Regions from separate parts of the Nonomuraea sp. NPDC050451 genome, predicted to be linked through region 2. Evidence: riboswitches for the same ligand, from Rfam matches in the RefSeq annotation. Region 2 holds a riboswitch; the other holds the start of a gene.
The links. A riboswitch is a leader RNA that binds a small molecule or an ion and turns the genes downstream of it on or off. The one in region 2 is predicted to bind glycine.

Region 1 (3,997 bases), on a different contig from region 2:
CTCCGGAGACGAGGTGCAGATCGGCAAGTTCCGCCTCGTCTTCCTGATGCGGACTCACGCCGGCGCATGATCGGGCCAAGTGGGCGACTCGTGGACGCGCCGTCCTGGGAGGTCGGATGACCTCCCAGGCGGCACGCTCTCACATGAGCATCGGGGAGGTGCTCGCGCTCCTTCAGGGCGAGTTCCCCGATGTGACGATCTCCAAGATCCGCTTCCTGGAGGGTGAGGGGCTGATCGAGCCCGAGCGCAGCCCGTCCGGCTACCGCAAGTTCACTCACCTGCACGTGGAGCAGCTGCGCTTCATCCTGCGCGAGCAGCGCGACCATTACCTGCCGCTGCGGGTGATCAAGGACAGGATGGCCGAGAGCTTCGGCCGCCCGCGCGCCGTACAGGAGAAGCAGGAGGTCCGGCTCAGCCGGGCCGAGCTGCTCGAGGCGGCGGGGATCGACGACGAGACGCTCACCGAGCTGGAGGACTACGGCCTGCTCGCCCCGGTGGCCAGGCGCTACGACGAGGAGGCACTCAACGTGGCCCGCAGCGTCGGCGCGCTGGCCCGTTTCGGCCTGCACGCCCGCCACCTGCGCGCGGTCAAGGCGGCGGCCGAGCGCGAGTGCGGGCTCGTCGAGCAGACCGTCGCCCCCATACTCAAAAGGCGGGCCCCCGGCGCCATCGGGGAGGCCGACGAGGTCGCCAGGGAGCTTTCCACACTCCTGCTCGACCTGCACGCATCCCTTGTGCGGTCGGGGATCCGGTCCGTGCTGGGGCGTTGAGACCCTGGCGAGCTGGGAGGCGGAGGCGCATTCCATGCCCGCCGGGTGTTACGTTGAATTGCAGTAGCCAGTCAGCAGTAGCGACCCGCAAATAGCTGTGCCGGGTGACCGGTCAGGAATACGGAGCAGCCCGTGTTGCAGATGGAGGTCGTGGGCGTTCGAGTTGAGATGCCCACAAATCAGCCGATCGTCTTGCTCAAGGAGGCACACGGGGAGCGGTTCCTTCCTATATGGATTGGCATGACCGAGGCGACGGCCATCGCTCTGGCCCAAGCGGAGGAGCCGCCGCCGCGGCCGCTCACCCACGACCTCTTCCGAGACGTGCTGAGCGCTCTGGGTGTCGGCCTGCGAGCGGTCAACATCGTCGCCCTGCGCGACGGCATCTTCTTCGCCGACCTGGTGTTCTCCAACGGCGTGGAGGTGAGCGCGCGGCCGTCCGACTCGATCGCGCTCGCCCTGCGCACCGGAGCGCGCATCTTCGCCAGCGAGGAGGTCGTCCAGGAGGCCGGGGTGATCATCCCGGACGACCAGGAAGACGAGGTGGAGAAGTTCAGGGAGTTCCTTGACACGATCACTCCCGAAGACTTCGGCAGGGCGGGGTAGGTATTTCGGTGCATTTACGCTTCACGACGCGCCGAGCCGGATCGTTGACTGAGCATGGTCACGGTCCTACGGTGCAAGTGAAACCCGTGGTCGCCCTTTACGAACCCCCAGATCAGGCCACGGGATGAGAGAAAGCCGGAGGTCCGCGTGGCGGTCAGCAGCGGCGAGGGAAAGACGGCCGGCCAGGAAGATCCGGTTCGGCGCGAGAGCGCGCGGCAGCGTGCCGGGGAGCAGGGCCTGCTCTTCGACGAACAGCCGGCGACGCTGCCGGCGGACATCGGATACCGCGGGCCGACGGCCTGCGCGGCGGCCGGCATCACCTACAGGCAGCTCGACTACTGGGCGCGCACAGGCCTCGTGGAGCCCACGATAAGAGCCGCGCAGGGCTCGGGCTCCCAGCGGCTCTACAGCTTCCGCGACATCCTGGTGCTCAAGGTCGTCAAGCGGCTGCTCGACACCGGGGTGTCGCTGCAGCAGATCCGCACGGCCGTGCAGCACCTGCGTGACCGCGGGGTCGCCGACCTCGCGCAGATCACGCTCATGAGCGACGGCGTCAGCGTCTACGAGTGCACCTCGGCCGACGAGGTGATAGACCTGCTCCAGGGCGGTCAGGGCGTGTTCGGCATCGCGCTCGGCCGGGTCTGGCGAGAGGTCGAGGGCTCCCTCGCGGAGCTGCCGGGGGAACGAGCGGCGGTCGAGGACACCGTCCCGGCCGACCACCCCGCTGACGAGCTCGCCCGCCGTCGCCGCGCGCGGCGCCTCAGCTAGCACACCCCCTCCTGCCGTGGGCCGCAGGACGCGGCCCACCGGGCAATCCGCACATAACGCGTTACCGGGGAAATTCATGCGTAACGCGGAGGGTTGTAATCTAGGACAGCAAGGCTGACGACCCCGTGCGGGAGAGTCCTTGAGACCCCCGGGTCTCAGGGCGCCGAAGGAGCAACCCTCCCCGGAATCTCTCAGGCACCCTGTACCGCTCGGGTGAGGCAACTCTGGAAAGCAGGCGCACCCGCCAGGCGCGCCTCACCGACGGTGCAAGCCCCAGTCCCGGGGTGAAGCTCTCAGGTCGCGGCGTCGCCGCGCTGACAGAGGGGGAGATCCGGCACTCGCCCGCGCCACGGCGCCGGTCTCCATAGCCTCAGGAGGCACTGTCCATGACCGACCTGTCAGCTCCGCCCTTCTCGTCCAGGCACATCGGCCCCTCCGCGGCCGAGCAGCAGCGCATGCTCGAGGCCGTGGGCTTCGAGTCCGTGGCGGATCTGGTGGCCGTGGCCGTCCCCGAGGCCATCAGGGCCAAGGACCGGCTCCAGCTGCCCGCCGCCGTCGGCGAGGCCGAGGCCATCGCCGAGCTGCGCGCCCTGGCCGGGCGCAACCGCGTGCTCACCTCCATGATCGGCCTGGGTTACCACGACACGATCACGCCCGCCGTCATCCGGCGCAACCTGCTGGAGAACCCGGGCTGGTACACCGCCTACACCCCGTACCAGCCGGAGATCTCGCAGGGCCGCCTCGAGGCGCTGCTGAACTTCCAGACCGTCGTCTCCGACCTGACGGGCCTGCCCGTCGCGGGCGCCTCCCTCCTCGACGAGAGCACGGCCGCCGCCGAGGCGATGACCCTGGCCCGCCGCTCGGGCAAGTCCAAGAGCAGCGTGTTCGTGGTGGACGCCGACGCGCTGCCGCAGACCAAGGCCGTGCTCGCCACCAGGGCCGAGCCCCTGGGCATCACGCTGGTGGAGCACACCCTCGAGGGCGAGCTGCCCGAGTGCTTCGGCGTGCTCGTCCAGTACCCGGGCGCGTCCGGGCGGCTGCGCGACTTCCGCGCCGTGGCCGCCGCCGCGCACGAGGCGGGCGCGCTCGTCGTGGCCGCCGCCGACCTGCTGGCCCTCACCCTCGTGGCCGCGCCCGGCGAGCTGGGAGCCGACATCGCGATCGGGTCCTCGCAGCGGTTCGGGGTGCCGTTCGGGTTCGGCGGGCCGCACGCGGCCTACATGTCCGTACGCGAGGGCCTGCAGCGCCAGCTCCCCGGCCGCCTGGTGGGCGTGTCGGTGGACGCCGACGGCGACCCCGCGTACCGGCTGGCCCTGCAGACCCGCGAGCAGCACATCCGCCGCGAGAAGGCCACCAGCAACATCTGCACCGCGCAGGTCCTGCTCGCCGTCATCGCGAGCATGTACGCCGTCTACCACGGCCCCGAGGGGCTGCGCCGGATCGCCCACCGGGTGCACCGGCACGCCGCGGCCCTGGCCGGCGGGCTGCGCCAGGCGGGCCTGGAGGTCGTGCACGGCGAGTTCTTCGACACCGTGCTCGTACGCGTGCCCGGCCGGGCCGCCGAAGTGGTCGCCGCCGCCGTCGAGCAGGGCGTGAACCTCTGGCGGGTCGACGACGACCACGTGTCGATCTCCTGCGACGAGAAGACCGGCGCCGCCGAGGTCGCCAAGGTGTGGGCCGCCTTCGGCGTCGAGCGCGGCGACGTGCTCGCCCTCGACGCGGACGCGCTGCCCGCCTCGCTGGCGCGCGAGTCCGGCTACCTCAGCCACCCGGTCTTCCACAGCCACCGCTCCGAGACCGCCATGCTGCGCTACCTGCGCAAGCTGCAGGACAAGGACATCGCGCTCGACCGCTCC
Region 2 (3,997 bases):
TGACCGTCCCCCACTACCACCACCAGGCCATCGACCGGCTCGCGCCCGGCCTCACGGTCACCGCCACCGCCGATGACGGCACGATCGAGGCGGTCGAGCTGGACTCGGCCCCCTTCGCCGTGGCCGTGCAGTGGCACCCCGAGGCGGCCGAGGACGGCGCCCTCTTCGAGGCGCTCGTGGCGGCCTGCTGACCGCTCTCACCCCACGGGTCTGAGCACGCCGTTCAGGGCCACGGCCCCGGCTCCGTGCCTGGCGTCGAGGTCGCGGCGCTGCTCGTCGGTGACCACCCAGACCTGCGCGTTCACCTGGTTGCTCCGCACGCCGGACGACACCGAGACGAGACGGTCGCCCAGTTCGGCCTGGACCTCCCGCTGGATCGCCTCCAGCTCGCTCTGGCTGCGCGCCGCGCCGCTGACGCACAGCGCGCCGCCCCACACCTCGCGGATCCACGCCTCGCGGCCGGACAGGTCGCCCGTGAACTTCAGGTTGAGCACCAGCCGCCGCGGGTCGTTGGCCTCCGGCGACTCCGCGGGGAGCCCCTTCATGTAGCTCTGGTCCAGCCAGGCGCCCGCGAACTCCCCTGCCGTGCCGGCCCGCGCCAACGCCTGGTCCAGCGCCTGCTGGGTCGCCTTGGCGGGATCGACGGGCCGCCAGCCGCCCTCCGGCGCCGGGCACGGGCTGGTGAGGTCCTCCTCCTGAGCGGGGGCCGACTTCGCGGGAGCGCCCGGCGGCTCGGTGAGCGTCAGTCTGGTGCCGTCCCAGGTGCCCACGACGCGGTACCGGCCCCACTTCACGCCGCCCTGCGACTCGTGATCCACCTTGCCCCAGTCCCAGCCGACGACGTCAGGACCGCCGCACTGCGGCGGCAACGACTCCATGACCATCATGCACAGCTGCGGGCCGTGCCCGCCGCCTTCGAGCACCGTCAGGTTCGCCTCATAACGGGGCGGGGACGCGGCCTCCGATGCGCCGCAGCCCGTGAGGGCCAGGGTGGTCAGCAGGCCGAAAGCCGTCGTTCGCCGATTCATACCCCTTCGACGTCACCACCCCCCGGAGTGGTTCATGAGCGATCAGAACGCGACAACAACCCCATCACGGCACTAGGCTGACGGGCATCACCGGCGAAACCGTGCGGGAGAGTGCCCTGACAGCCGGTCAGGGTCCCTGAAGGAGCAAGCCCTCCCCGCAAACCTCTCAAGGCAAAGGACCGCGCGGACGCCGGACGGGAAATCTGCCACGCTTCCCGTCCGGAGGTGACCTCTGGAAAGCAGGCCCGCGGGGCCTCGCCGAAGGTGAAAGTCCGGCAAAACTCGGGCGAAGCTCTCAGGCATCGATGACAGAGGGGGAGGATGCTGGCATCCAATCCTGTGCAGAGGTGCGACAAATGTCCCGATCTACACCGCTACGAGACGTTCACGAGAGCCTCGGCGCCACGCTCACCGACTTCGCCGGGTGGCTCATGCCGCTCCGGTACGGGAGTGAGTCCGCGGAGCACAACGCCGTTCGCCAGGCGGCCGGGCTGTTCGACCTCTCCCACATGGGCGAAATCTTCCTGACCGGGCCGCAGGCCGGGCAGGCGCTCGACTACGCGCTGGTCGGCCACCTGTCGGCGCTGGCGACAGGGCGGGCCAGGTACACCATGATCGTCAACGAGCGCGGCGGGGTGCTCGACGACCTCATCGTCTACCGGCTCGACGACGACGAGTTCATGGTCGTGGCAAACGCCTCGAACTACGAAAAAGTGGCAAAAGAGCTGATTGAGCGGTCGAAGGCGTTCGACGTGCTGGTCGAGGACCGGTCGGACCAGTACGCGCTGATCGCCGTACAGGGGCCCCGATCCCAGGAGATCCTCGCCACGCTCACCGACGCCGACCTCGACGGGCTCAAGTACTACGCGGGCCTGCCCGACCTGGTCGACGGGCGGCAGGCGCTGATCGCCCGCACCGGCTACACCGGCGAGGACGGGTTCGAGCTGTTCGTCGCCAACCAGGACGCGGTGCCGCTCTGGCACGCCCTCATGGCGGCGGGTGAGCCGTACGGGCTCAAGCCCGCCGGCCTGTCCAGCCGCGACACCCTCAGGCTCGAGGCCGGGATGCCGCTCTACGGCAACGAACTGAGCGCCGAGCTGACCCCGTTCGACGCGGGGCTGGGCAGAGTGGTGAAATTCGACAAGCCGGGCGACTTCGTCGGCCGGTCGGCGCTCGAGGCGGTCAAGGACGACCCGCCCCGGCGCCGGCTCGTCGGCCTGGTCGCGCGGGGACGCCGGGTGCCGCGCCACGGCTACCCGGTCACCAAAGACGGCGCCGTCGTCGGCGAGGTCACCAGCGGTGCGCCCTCCCAGAGCCTGGGCAGGCCCATCGCGATGGCCTACGTGGACACCGGCGCCGAATCAGGCCTGGCCGTGGACATCCGGGGCAGCCATGAACCTATGGATTTGGTAGAGCTGCCCTTCTACAGGAGGAACAAGTGAGCAACATCCCTGACGACCTGAGCTACACCAAGGAGCACGAGTGGGTGGCCGGCCTCGACGACGGCCTCACCGTGACGATCGGCGTCACGGCCTTCGCCGCCAACTCTCTTGGTGACGTCGTCTTCGTGCAGCTCCCCGACGTCGGCTCGACCGTGGAGCCGGGCGACTCCGTCGGCGAGGTGGAGTCGACCAAGTCGGTGAACGAGATCTACACCCCCGTCGGGGGTGAGGTCGTCGAGGTGAACCAGGCCGTGGTCGACGACCCCAGCCTGGTCAACAGTGACCCGTACGGCGATGGCTGGATGTTCCGGGTGCGCGTCGAGGGCGACGCCGAGGACGTGCTCTCCGCCGAGGAGTACACGGCGCTCACCTCAGGCGATTCCTGACCTTTTTGCCGGGGCCCTGCGCGGGGCCCCGGCCCCAGCATGAAAGGCGCCATCAATGGCGATCAGCGTCTTCGACCTTTTCAAAATCGGCATCGGCCCGTCGAGCTCCCACACGGGAGGCCCGATGGCGGCCGCGCACAAGTTCGCCCGCGGGCTGCACGACGACGGCCTGCTCTCCCGGGTCACGCGGGTCGAGGCCATCCTGTACGGCTCGCTCGGCCTGACCGGCAAGGGCCACGGCAGCGACAAGGCGGTCCTGCTCGGCCTGTCCGGTGAGAAGCCCGAGCTGGTCGACGTCGACTCCATCGACGGCCGCCTGGCCGAGATGCGCGAGTCGGGCACGGTCAAGCTGTACGGGACGCACGAGATCCGCTTCGTCGTGGGCGAGCACCTCGTCTTCGAACGCAAGATCTCGCTGCCCGAGCACCCGAACGGCATGCGCTTCACCGCGTACGACGCCGACGGCGAGAAGCTGAGGGAGAAGGTCTACTTCTCGGTGGGCGGCGGCTTCGTCGTGGACGAGAAGGCCACGGGCGCCGACCGCATCAAGCCGGACGACACCGTACTGCCCCACCCCTTCACCACGGGCGAGGAGCTGCTCAAGCACTGCTCGAACACGGGCCTGTCGATCTCCGCGCTGATGCTGGAGAACGAGAAGGCGTTCGGACGCACCGAGGAGGAGATCCGCTCGGGCCTGCTGCGGCTCTGGGCGGTCATGTCGGAGTGCGTGCGCCGCGGCATCTCCAAGGAGGGCGTCCTGCCCGGCGGTCTCAAGGTCAAGCGCCGCGCCAACCAGCTCCACCGCCGCCTGCAGTCGGAGCCGGCGGAGAAGGACCCGCTGCAGGCCATGGACTGGGTCACGCTGTTCGCCTTGGCGGTCAACGAGGAGAACGCCGCCGGGGGCCGCATCGTCACCGCGCCCACCAACGGCGCCGCCGGCATCATCCCGGCTGTCCTGACGTACTACACCCGTTTCGTCCCGCACGCGGACGAGGAGGGCGTGGTCCGCTTCCTGTTGACGGCGGGCGCGATCGGCGTGCTGTTCAAGGAGAACGCCTCGATCTCGGGCGCCGAGGTCGGCTGCCAGGGTGAGGTCGGCTCCGCCTGCTCGATGGCCTCGGCCGGCCTCACGGAGGCCCTC

Region 1: another riboswitch for glycine. It lies ahead of gcvP (aminomethyl-transferring glycine dehydrogenase); the one in region 2 lies ahead of gcvT (glycine cleavage system aminomethyltransferase GcvT).

Annotation. Positions count from the first base shown of each region.
Region 1 covers NZ_JBITHZ010000011.1:120,841-124,837, reverse strand. Annotated here, with positions in the region: gene ACIBI9_RS30935 (FHA domain-containing protein) at 1-70, shown strand, start outside; gene ACIBI9_RS30930 (MerR family transcriptional regulator) at 144-770, shown strand; gene ACIBI9_RS30925 (bifunctional nuclease family protein) at 903-1,373, shown strand; gene ACIBI9_RS30920 (MerR family transcriptional regulator) at 1,521-2,141, shown strand; glycine riboswitch at 2,260-2,359, shown strand; gene gcvP (aminomethyl-transferring glycine dehydrogenase) at 2,528-3,997, shown strand, end outside.
Region 2 covers NZ_JBITHZ010000013.1:205,591-209,587, reverse strand. Annotated here, with positions in the region: gene ACIBI9_RS34530 (gamma-glutamyl-gamma-aminobutyrate hydrolase family protein) at 1-191, shown strand, start outside; gene ACIBI9_RS34525 (hypothetical protein) at 198-1,028, opposite strand; glycine riboswitch at 1,123-1,220, shown strand; glycine riboswitch at 1,251-1,350, shown strand; gene gcvT (glycine cleavage system aminomethyltransferase GcvT) at 1,385-2,470, shown strand; gene gcvH (glycine cleavage system protein GcvH) at 2,467-2,856, shown strand; gene ACIBI9_RS34510 (L-serine ammonia-lyase) at 2,912-3,997, shown strand, end outside.